One region of the Clostridium sp. CM039 genome, then DNA from elsewhere that is predicted to be linked to it. Evidence: riboswitches for the same ligand, from Rfam matches in the RefSeq annotation. Region 1 holds a riboswitch; each other region holds the start of a gene.
The links. Region 1 has a riboswitch for S-adenosylmethionine ahead of metA (homoserine O-acetyltransferase MetA). Riboswitches for the same ligand answer to the same signal wherever they lie in the genome.
Positions count from the first base shown of each region.

Region 1 (4,294 bases):
CATTAAAGCAATTAATTGAAGGTACTCCAGCTAAATTATGGCCTGGGAAAATGGCAGAAATGAAAAATGGAATGCCTCAAAGGGCTATGTGGATTCAAGCTACAATAGTTTGTGTTATTATTGCTCTTGTATCCTTTGGTGGAGAGAATATGTCAGGTTTTTTCGTTGTGTTAGTAGCTATGACTAATGTAGCTATGACTCTTCCATACATGTTTATAGCTTTTGCTTTTACACCATTTAAGAAAAACAAAGATATTATTAAGCCTTTTGAAATATTCAAAACTGAAAGAAGTGCACTAATATGGACAATAGTTGTTATGTTCACTGTTGGATTTGCAAACTTCTTCTCAATAATACAACCAGCACTGGAAGGAAAATTGATCATAACGCTTCAGAGTATAGGTGGCCCAGTATTCTTTGGGGCTGTTGCCTGGTTTATGTATAGCCACTATGAAAAGAAATATTTAAATAAAAATATACCCTTTGTAAATAAAAATTTTAAATAAGTCTATGCTGAATCAAAAAGATGATTTCTGTGTTGTGCACAGAAATCATTTTTTTACTTTTCACATTATATTATATAATTTTCTCAATAAATAATTTTATTATTATTCCATTTACCTGATTTAATGTAGATTATACACATTACAAGTGATGCGAATGTTGCAAGAGGAGAAGCAAATCCAATTTCATATAGAGTCATACCTACTATTTTACTTAAAACAAAAGATAACGGTATACGAATGATAAATGTAGCAATTAAACTGTGAATCATTGGAAATAACGAATTACCACAACCACTAAAAAACGAGTTCATACAAAATACAAAGCATACCAAAATGCAATCGATGCTGTATGATTTAATATATAATGCAGCTGTTTCTATGACCGCTGTATCCCTAGAAAACAATGCTGTAAGCGATGTTGGATTCCATTGTGCATATGCATAACATATTATTCCTAATATTAATGAGCATCCCGTGCCTATATACAAACATTGTTTTGCTCTTTCCTTCTTTCCTGCCCCCATATTCTGAGCTGTCATTGCTGCAATTGCTGAAGCAAATGCAATCGTTGGAAGCATTGTAAATACAATTATTTTTTCGACAACACCTACAGATGCAGAAGCAGTAAGTCCCATTACATTAATAACTGCTGTGATTATTATAAAAGAAATATTAATTAAACCATCCTGTAATGCTATTGGTAATCCTAGCTTAAATACCTTCTTTGCTTTTCCTGCTTCAATCCTAATATGACTACGATGAAACTCAAAGTTAAAACCTATCTTTTTTATATACAGCACCCCAATTATGAAGCTTATAGCTTGAGCAGCTATAGTAGCAATTGCAGCTCCTGGAGCCCCCATATGGAACCCACCCACTAATATTAAATCTACCATAATATTAGTTACGCAAGCTACCGCAATAAAGAATAATGGTGCTTTTGAATTGCCTAGCCCTCGCAGAATACCACTCAACGCATTGTACCCTATAATAAATGGAATACCACAAGAACAGATAAAAATATATTGTTTTGTGTATTTAAATGCCTCTGTTGGCGTATTCATTAAATTTGTAATAGTACCTGTCATTACCACCATAATTACAGTCAACACAGCTGCTATTATACCAAATGTACAAATGATAGTTCCAACTGACTCTGCAATATCTTTATATTTTTTTGCACCCAAATAGTTGCCAATTAAAATAGTACCTCCAGTTGTTAATCCAAGGATAACGCTTGTGATTGTCTGCATAATCTGGCTTCCTGTTGCCACAGCAGAAACTTGCGCCGAATTATCAAACTGTCCAACAACCAACAAATCAGCTGCACCATAGAGTGCTTGCAACAAGCTTGCTAATAGAAACGGAAATGCAAATTTTAAAAGCGTTGGGATAACCTTACCCTCTGTTAAAGTGTTCTCTTGTTTCATAATAACCTTTCCTTCTGTTAAAATGTTCTGTTGTGTCATAATATGTGCCTCCTAAAATAAAAAAATGCTGGATAAGGCAGTTGGCTTTATCCAACCATCTTATCCAGCATATAATTATCTATATACCCTCCGATGAACAGTAGCAATCGTAACACATATGTTCAATATTGTCAAAAATAAAACAAAGACATTTTTACCTATTGACAATTGCTTTTACGAGTAATATACTAAGCAATAACAACTGAATACAACTTATCCAGAGCGGCAGAGGGACTGGCCCGATGATGCCCGACAACCAGCATTCTTAAGTGGAGTGCAATGGTGTCAATTCCATCAGATTATAAAATCTGAAAGATAAGGACGATAGCAAATTTTATAATACAATTTTATTGTTTATTAAAGTTAATCATGCTGCTTTCCTTATAGGAAAGCAGCTTTTTTTTATAAGATGCCTAATTACAAGGAGGATGCAAATGCCAATAAAAATACCTGACAATCTTCCAGCGTTTAAAACTTTAAATAAAGAGAACATTTTTACTATTACAGAAGACTGCGCATTTCACCAAGATATTCGGCCTTTAAAAATTGTGATTTTAAACCTTATGCCAACAAAAATCGATACTGAAACACAAATTTTAAGACTTCTTGGAAACTCTCCACTACAGATTGATATAGTTCTTCTTCACCCTGCAAGCCATGCATGTAAAAATATATCGCAGGAACATTTAATTAAATTTTATAACACTTTTGAAGAAATAAAGAACTCTAGATTTGATGGAATGATAATAACTGGCGCACCAATTGAAAGTATTCCCTTTGAAGAAGTGGATTACTGGGAGGAACTTAAAAAAATTATGGAATGGAGTATTCACAATGTATACTCTACCTTGCATATTTGTTGGGGTGCTCAAGCAGGGCTTCATTATCATTACGGAGTGCAAAAACATAAACTTGATAGTAAAGTATTTGGAGTGTTTAAACATAAAATAACAAAGCAAAACGTTAAACTTTTGAGTGGATTTGACGATGAATTTTATGTTCCACATTCAAGACATACTGAAATAAGAAAAGTTGATATTGATAAGATAGATGAGCTTGAAATTTTATCAGAATCTGAGGAATCAGGCATTTACATTGTATCAGCAAAAAAGGGAAGACAAATTTTTATAACCGGGCATTCAGAGTATGATCCATTAACATTAAAAAATGAATATGACAGGGATATAGCAAACGGCTTAAATATAAATGTCCCCAAAAATTATTATCCAAAAGACGATCCATTAAAAATACCTATCGTAAAATGGAGAGGTCACTCAAGTTTGCTTTTTTTAAACTGGTTAAATTATTATGTTTATCAGGAGACACCTTACAATTTGGTGTACCTAGAATAATACATATAAAAGTTGGGCCCCTAGTAACTTAGGGACCCAACTCTAAATATTGAACTTTATTAAAATTTAATCTGTATTAGAAATACGTTTCTTAAATTCTTCCATGTCATGGAATGAACTTATATATACCCTATGTAAGGAAAGTATACCATCCTCTTTGGAAGACCATCTGCCGTCAGTACTAAAAGCCATTGTATACCCTGCTTCTCGTACAGCCTCAATTGAAGTTTTGCTGTATCCACCATAAGGGTAGGAAAAGAATTTTATTTGTTTATTTAATATTTTTTCCAAATCTTTTTTAGATTTAACTAAAGTTTCTAGTTGCTTATCCTTAGGCATCTCTTTTAAATTTTCATGCTTTACGGTATGACTCCCTATTTCCACTCCATATTTTTCCATTTCCACAAGCTGTTTCGAAGTCATATAGTTAGGACTTTTATCAATACTACCAGTAATAACAAAAATTGTTGCTTTAAAATTATACTTTTTCAAAACAGGGAACATATCCGTATAATTATCTTCATAACCATCATCAAAAGTAAGAACTATGGATTTTTCAGGTATTGGTATATCCTTAATAAGATATTCATATAAATTTGTAAGTGTAATAGTATAATAACCATTATCTTTTAAATATTTTAGTTGCTCCTCAAATCTTTTAACAGGAAGACGAATAGGATTATCTTTTTCGTAGTCAATTGAATGGTACATTAAAACTGGAACACTCTTTCCTGAAGCCTTCATAACAGCAGTCTTGTCAAAAGCGGGTATCGAAGAGGTTTGAGCGGGTTCAGCCGGTTTAATGGGTTCAACTGCAGTTGCTGGTTTAACTGGGGCAGTTTTTTTTATTGTAGCAGTCTTCGATCTTGAACACCCCGAAAGAGACATTAAAATAACGAGTGTAAATATTAAAATTATTTTTTTTCTCATAATAACCTCCTTGTATGTATTTTTTCGGAAACACATA
Region 1 is NZ_CM143649.1:2,174,067-2,178,360, forward strand. Features, by position in the region: gene yjeM (glutamate/gamma-aminobutyrate family transporter YjeM) at 1-506, shown strand, start outside; gene ACWJJ2_RS10220 (MATE family efflux transporter) at 590-1,975, opposite strand; SAM riboswitch class I at 2,186-2,297, shown strand; gene metA (homoserine O-acetyltransferase MetA) at 2,410-3,327, shown strand; gene ACWJJ2_RS10230 (polysaccharide deacetylase family protein) at 3,394-4,257, opposite strand.

Region 2 (4,294 bases), 170 kb from region 1:
TGCCATTGGGTGGCTCGAAGGTATTAGGGTTGGATGTACTCTTAGCTCTAATTTGTTATTTACTTCTTTAGCTATTGCTAAAAGTTTTATTGAATAACCAAGTTTTTTAGCATATTCTATATCTATGTCACTAATACTTCTTATTCCTTCTCTATAAATACAATCATGATCTACCTTAGTTCCAAATGCTAGAGAAGACATTATTGCAAGCTTATATACAGCGTCAAAGCCATCAACATCAGAGGTTGGGTCTGCTTCAGCATAACCCTTTTCTTGCGCCTCCTTTAGTGCTTCATCAAAGCTAATCCCATCCATTGTCATTTTGCTTAATATGTAATTAGTTGTTCCATTTATAATTCCAATTATCTGATCAATCCTATTGGCTGTAAGGCTCTCATTAATCTCGCGTATTATTGGAATTCCACCAGCCACACTTGCTTCATAATAAAACAATACGTTTTCTTTCTCCGCTGTTTTAAATAACTCTTCGCCCCAGTTCGCGATAACTAATTTATTAGCAGTTACAATATGTTTTTTAGATTTCATTGCGCGTATCATATACTCTTTAGATTTATCGCATCCACCAATAAGTTCAACCACAATTTTTATACTTTCATCATTTATAATATCATCAATGTTATCTGTTAATAGGCCATTAGGTGCTTTGATATCTCTTTTTTTATTTATATCTTTTACAAGTATTTTAGCAACTTCTATTTCATAATTTGAACGTTTCATTATTTCTTTTCTATTTTCGTGAAGTATTTTCCATACACCCGTCCCAACATTTCCAAAACCTAAAATCGCTATTTTTACCTTTTTCATAATAGTTTTCCTTTCTAAACTTTAAAGTTATTCCTCCGTCATCTAAGGTGATGGAGGAATATAGTTAGGAACAAGACCTTATTTTGAAACCAGCTGCCAAAGAATTATTGACTTTTTATTGAACTGATTTTTCTAGAGCTTGCGTCAAATCGTATATAATGTCATCGATACCCTCAACGCCAATTGAAAGTCTTATCAAATCTGAAGTAACTCCAGCAGATTTTTGCTCCTCTGCGTTAAGCTCTGCATGAGTTGTACTTGAGGGGTGAATTACTAGAGATTTTGCATCTGCAACATTTGCAAGCAGCGAAAATAATTCTACATTATTAATAAATTTTTTTCCAGCTTCAAGGCCACCTTTTATTCCAAAAGTGAATATTGATCCTGCTCCTTTTGGTAGGTATTTTTTAGCTAAATCTTTGTATCTGCTCCCGTCAAGTTCAGGATAATTTACCCATGAAACATTTGGATGCTTACTCAAAAATTCAACAACTTTCCTAGCGTTTGTTACATGTCTCTCAACTCTTAACGATAATGATTCCAAACCTTGAAGAAATAAAAATGCACTTTGAGGGCTAAGCGTCGCACCGGTGTTTCTTAAAAGTTGAACTCTAGCTTTTAAAGCAAATGCTGGAGCACCTAAATTAGCATATACTATTCCATTATAGCTTTTATCCGGAGTTGTAAAATCAGGGAATTTACCGCTAGCTGCCCAATCAAATTTACCAGCATCAACTATAATTCCACCAATAGTAGTTCCATGTCCTCCAATGAACTTTGTTGCTGAATGAATAATTACATCTGCACCATACTCAATTGGACGGCAAAGGAAGGGAGTTGCAAAGGTATTGTCAATAATAAGGGGTATTTTATTTTCATGAGCAATATCCGCTACTGCCTCTATATCTAGAACATTTATTTTTGGGTTTCCCATTGTTTCAGCATAAAGTGCTTTTGTTTTATTCGAGATAGCTTTTCTAAAATTTTCAGGATCATCTGGATCAACAAATGTTACGTTAATTCCAAGTTTTCTAAGAGTAACATTAAATAGTTCATAAGTACCACCATATAGAGTGCTTGCAGCTACTATTTCATCGCCTGAATTTGCTACATTAAGTATTGCATAGAATGTTGCAGCTATTCCTGAAGCTGTAGCAAGTCCTGCTACTCCGCCTTCGAGAGCGGCTACTCTTTTTTCAAAAACGTCTGTAGTTGGGTTCATTATTCTTGAATATATATTTCCTTCTTCTTTTAATTGAAATAAATTTGCTGCATGATCTGCATTTTTAAAAACAAAAGATGATGTTTGATAAATTGGGACTGCTCTCGAGCCTGTAGTAGGGTCTGGAACCTGCCCTGCATGTACCTGTAATGTTTCAAAACTTAATTTTCGCTCACTCATATTAATTTCTCCTTTTATAATTATTTTTCTAAAAAAAAGCTGCTCTCCTATAAGGAAAGCAGCATGATTAACTTTAATAAACAATAAAATTGTATCATAAAATTTGCTATCGTCCTTATCTTTCAGATTTTACAATCTGATGGAATTGACACCATTGCACTTCTTTTAAAAATGCTGGTTGTCGGGCATCATCGGGCCAGTCCCTCTGCCGCTCTGGATAAGTTATATTTAGTTGTTAGTATTTAGTACATTATTTATTTAGATTTTTGGGAAAGAAAAAAAGCTACTTTCCTATAAGGAAAGTAGCAATAGTTAACTTTAATAAACAATAAAATTGTATCATAAAATTTGCTAACATCCTTATCTTTCAGATTTTACAATCTGCAGGAATTGACACCACTACATTCGAATAAGAATGCTGGTTGTCGGGCTTCATCGGACCAGTTCCTCTGCCACTCTGGATAAGTTGTATTCAGTTATTAGTATTTAGTATATTACTCATAAAAACAATTGTCAATACTTTTTTTAAAGATAAAATTATTTTAATTATGCCCTTTTATAATACTATATGCTGCACTGAACATACCAAATAAAATGCCAACGATAGGGAATATAATCCAATTAATGTGCCATAGATTAAAAACTAATCCACTGACAAGGAAGATACAGATTGCTAATGGCCATACGATAGCAGCAACTGCACCAATAAGTTTATTATCTTCAGTTTTTTCTTTTGAAAAGTCACCAATCTGTAAAAGAATACTAAAACTCTGCTTAATATTTCCAAAATATATAAAGAGGAAAACGGCAATAGCAATCATCACAAGTAAAACAACTACTCCGTAGCTAGATGCATTGTCGCCAAAAGCAGATGATACAAAAAGTGCAACTGGTGATATGACACATATGCACACACCTGTTATTACAGATATCATATGGGTTGATGCAAAAGCATTATTTTTTTGATTTACAATTACTTTTACATGAAGAGGTAAATCAAAACCGCTTTTTAGATACTTGTATTTTTCTAGCTTCATACCGGAATAAATGAATAAAGCTACAGCAGGTACACACAGTAAGAATAGTGCAATAATGCCAAACATATCGCTGAAATCTTTTGAAATTCCTTTACAGATAATGCCACCATCTATGAGAGTGGTAATTAATATTAATATAGCTGTTGCTACAATACATAAAAAAACACCTATACCCATCAATAAGCCAGATTCTTTTTTTGTAGTCATAAAGTTATCGGCCTCTTCTTGTGTAATGGTTTTAAGTATCGCACCCTTTTTCATATGTTCGATGCCAAGTTCATCAATTAATTCGTCAATATTGCCAAATTCTGAAATTACAATACCAATGGCCTCATTTTCTGATTTTCCATCATTCTTATTCTCGTTATATTTTTCTTCCATATTCCATAATAAATCATTTTTTAATTTGACCGTCTGATTTGTTCTTGGTAGGACTTTAAACATATTATCTAAATAATTTTTTATAGTTTCCATTCTAATCCCTCTCCTTAATAAATTTATTAATAACTTCTTTTGTTAAGCTCCATTCTTCACATTTTTCTTTATAGTAGGTTAAACCTACGGGGGTGATTTTATAATATGTGCGTCTTTTACCAAAGGTTTCGTCTTTATAGAAAGATTCGATATATCCATTCTTCTCAAGACGGTTGAATGCTGAATAGAGTGTGGTCTCTTTCATAACATACTTCTCCTCTGATAATTTTCTGATGTTTTTTGATATTTCATACCCGTAGGATTCGCCATCTTGAAGCATAAAAAGAATAATCGTATCATTATATCCTCGAATTACATCGCTGCTTATCAAATTATATCCTCCTTTGCTTTTACTGCATCTGTAGTACTTTGTCTGTCGTAGTAATTCAAGGATAACACAATTACTACGACAGGTAAAGTATTTTCTGAAATTTGCATAGATGTAATATTACTGTAAGTTTTGAAGATGGTACCTTATAGATTATTATGATAAACTATATACAGTAATAATTAGATTGGAAGGAATGGTGAGTTATGGACATAATATTTTTATTAA
Region 2 is NZ_CM143649.1:2,344,974-2,349,267, reverse strand. Features, by position in the region: gene ACWJJ2_RS11140 (homoserine dehydrogenase) at 1-825, opposite strand, end outside; gene ACWJJ2_RS11135 (O-acetylhomoserine aminocarboxypropyltransferase/cysteine synthase family protein) at 941-2,227, opposite strand; SAM riboswitch class I at 2,340-2,451, opposite strand; SAM riboswitch class I at 2,585-2,695, opposite strand; gene ACWJJ2_RS11130 (permease prefix domain 1-containing protein) at 2,770-3,738, opposite strand; gene ACWJJ2_RS11125 (PadR family transcriptional regulator) at 3,740-4,069, opposite strand; gene ACWJJ2_RS11120 (undecaprenyl-diphosphate phosphatase) at 4,273-4,294, shown strand, end outside.
Region 2: another riboswitch for S-adenosylmethionine. It lies ahead of ACWJJ2_RS11135 (O-acetylhomoserine aminocarboxypropyltransferase/cysteine synthase family protein); the one in region 1 lies ahead of metA (homoserine O-acetyltransferase MetA).

Region 3 (4,294 bases), 1.1 Mb from region 1:
CTTAGCTTTTTATATTTATTAGAGTACACACCCATAGGTTCAAGATGAACCTTTACAGTATAGTCTAGGTCCACTCCCTTTTCCTTACTAAAGGATTGCAAATAAGGAATATGTTGAAAGAAATTAGCATCTAATTGTCCCTCGGCTAGTGCAGTGTTTGGTGTTACATAGTCAGTAAATTCTACTATTTCGAGAGTATATCCCTCTTTTGCGAGAATCGGCTTTATAGCCTCTAATATTTCTTTATGAGGCACTGGTGACGCACCTACTTTAATGATTTTTTTCTCAGTTACATCCGCCTCTTTTTTTGCTCCACATCCACTCAGTGTAAAAATCACAACTATTGTTAATAATATGCTTAATATTTTTTTCATTTTTAATTTCCTCCTCTTATTTTTCTTTTAATATTTTTATAATTCAAAACTTATTTAATCATTTTTCTGTACAATATATTTCCTAAGGCTTGAATTACTTGCACAACTGCAATTAATATAATTACAGTGTATATCATGATATCTGACTTAAATCTATAGTAACCATATTTTACGGCTACATCTCCAAGTCCCCCTCCACCAATTGTCCCAGCCATAGCTGAGTAACCTATAATGTTTATTATTGTTAACGTAACTCCAAGAACTATAGACGGCATTGCCTCTTTTAACATAACCTTAAATATAATTTGATAGGTTTTTGCACCAAATGACTTAGCTGCTTCAACAATTCCATAATCCACTTCTAAAAGTGCAGATTCTATTATTCTTGCAGCAAAAGGTGCTGCACCAAGCGTTAGAGGAACTATAGCTGCATTAGTACCTATTGTTGTTCCAACTATAAGCTTAGTTAAAGGGAATATAGATATCATTAGTATAATAAACGGAAAAGACCTAAGTACATTTATTACTAAATTTAAGATTTTATAGATTAAAGTGTTTGGCCTTAGGCCAATAGGTCCAGTTATAATTAATCCTACTGCTGAAATAAACCCTAAAATAACTGTAAAAATCGTGGATAATGTTACCATATATATAGTTTCTTTTAGTGCAGGTAATAAAATATCTTTAAATAGCATTTATACTCTCTCCCTTGTGCTTCTCAAGCTGCACAGAATAATTAATGAGCTCCCACTCTATAGATTTTTCATCTAAATAATTTAATATCTTCTTCTTATTCTCTTTACTTGCATTTATTATGAGACTTCCCATTACGTTATCCCTAAATTTTTCAAGCCTGCCCCATACTATTGAAAAATCAATATTTAACTCCCTGGCAATTGATGTTATAAGGCAACTCTGGGTAATTTCCTTTGTAAAAAATATTTTAATGTTATATCCCGTGCTAGGCAGTAATTCTTCCTCTCCCATAAGTGTTTGCATTTCCTTTGTTGGCCTAATAAATAGTTCATCGGTAATGCCATGGCTTTTAATTTCCCCTCCTTCTAAAAGAATAAATTTATTACAAATTTCTTTTACCACTTCCATCTGATGGGTAACTACAATAATTGTTATATTAAATTTGTTATTGATAGCCCTTAAAAGCTCTAATATAGATTTTGTAGTTTTAGGATCTAGTGCAGAGGTAGCTTCATCACAAAGTAATATTTTCGGATTAAGTGAAAGCGCTCTTGCAATTCCAACTCTTTGCTTCTGCCCTCCGCTAAGTTGTTTTACATTGGTGTTTGCTTTATCCTTAAGTCCTACTAACTCTATTAAGCTATCTACTCTTTTTTTAATAAAATTTTTATCGTTTCCCCATATTTCTAGTGGAAATGCTATGTTTTCAAAAACATTTTTACTGTTAATAAGATTAAAACTTTGAAATATTATGCCTACATTTTTCCTAAACTCGCGAAGTTCTTTCAAACTTAGCTGTTTCACCCCTTTTTCCATTATATTAATGGTACCTGTATCATAGGTTTCAAGCCCATTAAAGCATCTAAGTAAAGTGGATTTACCAGCTCCACTGTGACCAATAACACCATAAATATCACCTTCCTCCACTGTAAATGAAACATCATTTAACACTTTAACCCCTGAAAAACTTTTACTTACACCTCGAACTTTAATCATGATATCCCTTCTCCTTTTCATTTCTTATAATTCATCTTTACCTTTTGATCCTTTCTTTAAACATCACTCTAAAAAAATAGAGCCCAAGAATAAACTTGGGCACTACTTCCAAACTTATTCTTATCTTGCAGCAATGCTGCAGGAATTAACACCATGTATCATAATATGATACTGGTTGTCGGGGTTCATAGGGCCAGTCCCTCCACCTCTCTTGATAAGACACTATTAAATTTTATTTACATCTATTCAAAAAAACAAAAACCTCTTTCATCATTATATAATGATGAAAGAGGTATAAAATTACAAAGACACCTCTCTCATCTTCCGCTAATTTACAATGAAATTAACGCAGGATTTAGCACCTATTCAGACAATACGTCTGATGGTTGCCGAGATGTCATCGGGCCAGTCCCTCTATCTCTCTTGATGAGAATTAACTTATTTATTAAATTAGATTTATAATATCACTATATGAATGCTATGTAAAGAAGTTTTTATATACACCTTCTCCAAACATCATACAACTGTCTAATGATGTTTCATCATAATATATATTTTGTTCATACTTTATATATAACATAAATATTCATGTTACATTATTTATGTTATAATATATTGTAATAATTATATTGTTCTAGGAGGATACATTGTATGGCTAATGTTTGAAATGCCAATAAGAAATAATTAACATCAATAGAAATCACATCATATAACTTAGTGTTATTGACAAAATTGTAAAATAATTGTATTATACACACATAAACTAAGCACTTTTTTAATAGTATAAGAGAGACCCATAAGGTCTCTTTTATGTGACCTAGTATTAGAATTCAGTAATAACAATTGAATATAGGACTAAAAACAGGAAAATACTTATGGCGACCAAGTAAGCCCCCCCTTTACGTATGTATGAAGCGTGGTCATCCAGGGCTAACCCTGGACATTTTTTGTATAATAAAAAAAGGAGGAGATATTAATGGATGATAATCAAAATGTAGAACCCATAAAAATAGCACCGGTTAAAAAGAAACTTTGGAAAAAAATCGTTAAAGGTTTATTGATATTTTCTGCAATAATTTTCGTATCGGCTACGATAACTTTAGGATATGGTTATATTAAATATGGGCCTAAAATAGAGGCAACTATAAAAGATGCTAACAATATAGCACAAACCATAAACGAAACCTCCTTTAATACCCGAAAACCAACACAATTTTTTGATACTAATGGTAAACTATTAAAAGAATTTAAGACCAATACATATTATTACACAAAAGAAGCAGACTTAAATCCCTATGTAGGTAAAGCTGTCACTTCAATAGAAGACCAAAGATTTTATAAACATGGTGGTATAGATTATAAAGGTATAAGGAGAGCTGTCTGGGTATATATAAAATCCAAGGGAGCTATCGTACAAGGTGGTTCAACAATAACGCAACAACTTGCAAGAAATGTATTCCTTACATTTGACGTAACCTTGTCGAGAAAATTGGAAGAGTCTGTTATAGCAAAGAAATTAGAAGAAAGATATTCAAAAGATCAAATATTAGAGTTTTATGTAAATAATATAAACTTCGGCAATGGATGCTATAGTATTGAAAGTGCTTCACAATTTTACTTTCAAAAGAATAATAAGGATTTAGATTTATCTCAAATAGCTATGCTTGTTTCAATACCTAATAATCCATCTGTTTATAACCCCGTGACTCAGCTTGACAATGTTATAAAGAGGAGAGACTTAGTCTTAGATAAAATGCTAAGCTTAGAACAAATTTCACAAAATGATTTTGATACAGCAAAAGCAGAAGTTATTAAATTAAATATTAAACCTCGTACAGCACCTGAACCTATGAGCTATGATATTCAATATGCTGTTCACAATGCAACCTTAAAGTTAATGGAGCAAAATGGTTTCGTTTCTAAATATTCTTTTAGTAATGATAATGATAGAAACACTTATTTCACTAAGTATAATGATGAATATGAGTCTAAAGAAAAACAACTTCTTAGTGGAGGATATAGAATAGATACATCTATTGATACTGCAAAACAAGAAAAATTACAAAGTGTAGTAGATAGTCATTTGGCTCAATATACAAGCACCAATAACAAAACAGATTTATATGAAAAGCAAGGTGCAAGCGTTACTATAGATAATAATACTGGAGAAGTAGTAGCTATAGTTGGAGGTAGAAGCCAAGATGGTAACACCTTTAACAGAGCCTTCT
Region 3 is NZ_CM143649.1:3,286,811-3,291,104, reverse strand. Features, by position in the region: gene ACWJJ2_RS15470 (MetQ/NlpA family ABC transporter substrate-binding protein) at 1-374, opposite strand, end outside; gene ACWJJ2_RS15465 (methionine ABC transporter permease) at 425-1,069, opposite strand; gene ACWJJ2_RS15460 (methionine ABC transporter ATP-binding protein) at 1,059-2,066, opposite strand; SAM riboswitch class I at 2,184-2,287, opposite strand; SAM riboswitch class I at 2,381-2,499, opposite strand; gene ACWJJ2_RS15455 (transglycosylase domain-containing protein) at 3,043-4,294, shown strand, end outside.
Region 3: another riboswitch for S-adenosylmethionine. It lies ahead of ACWJJ2_RS15460 (methionine ABC transporter ATP-binding protein); the one in region 1 lies ahead of metA (homoserine O-acetyltransferase MetA).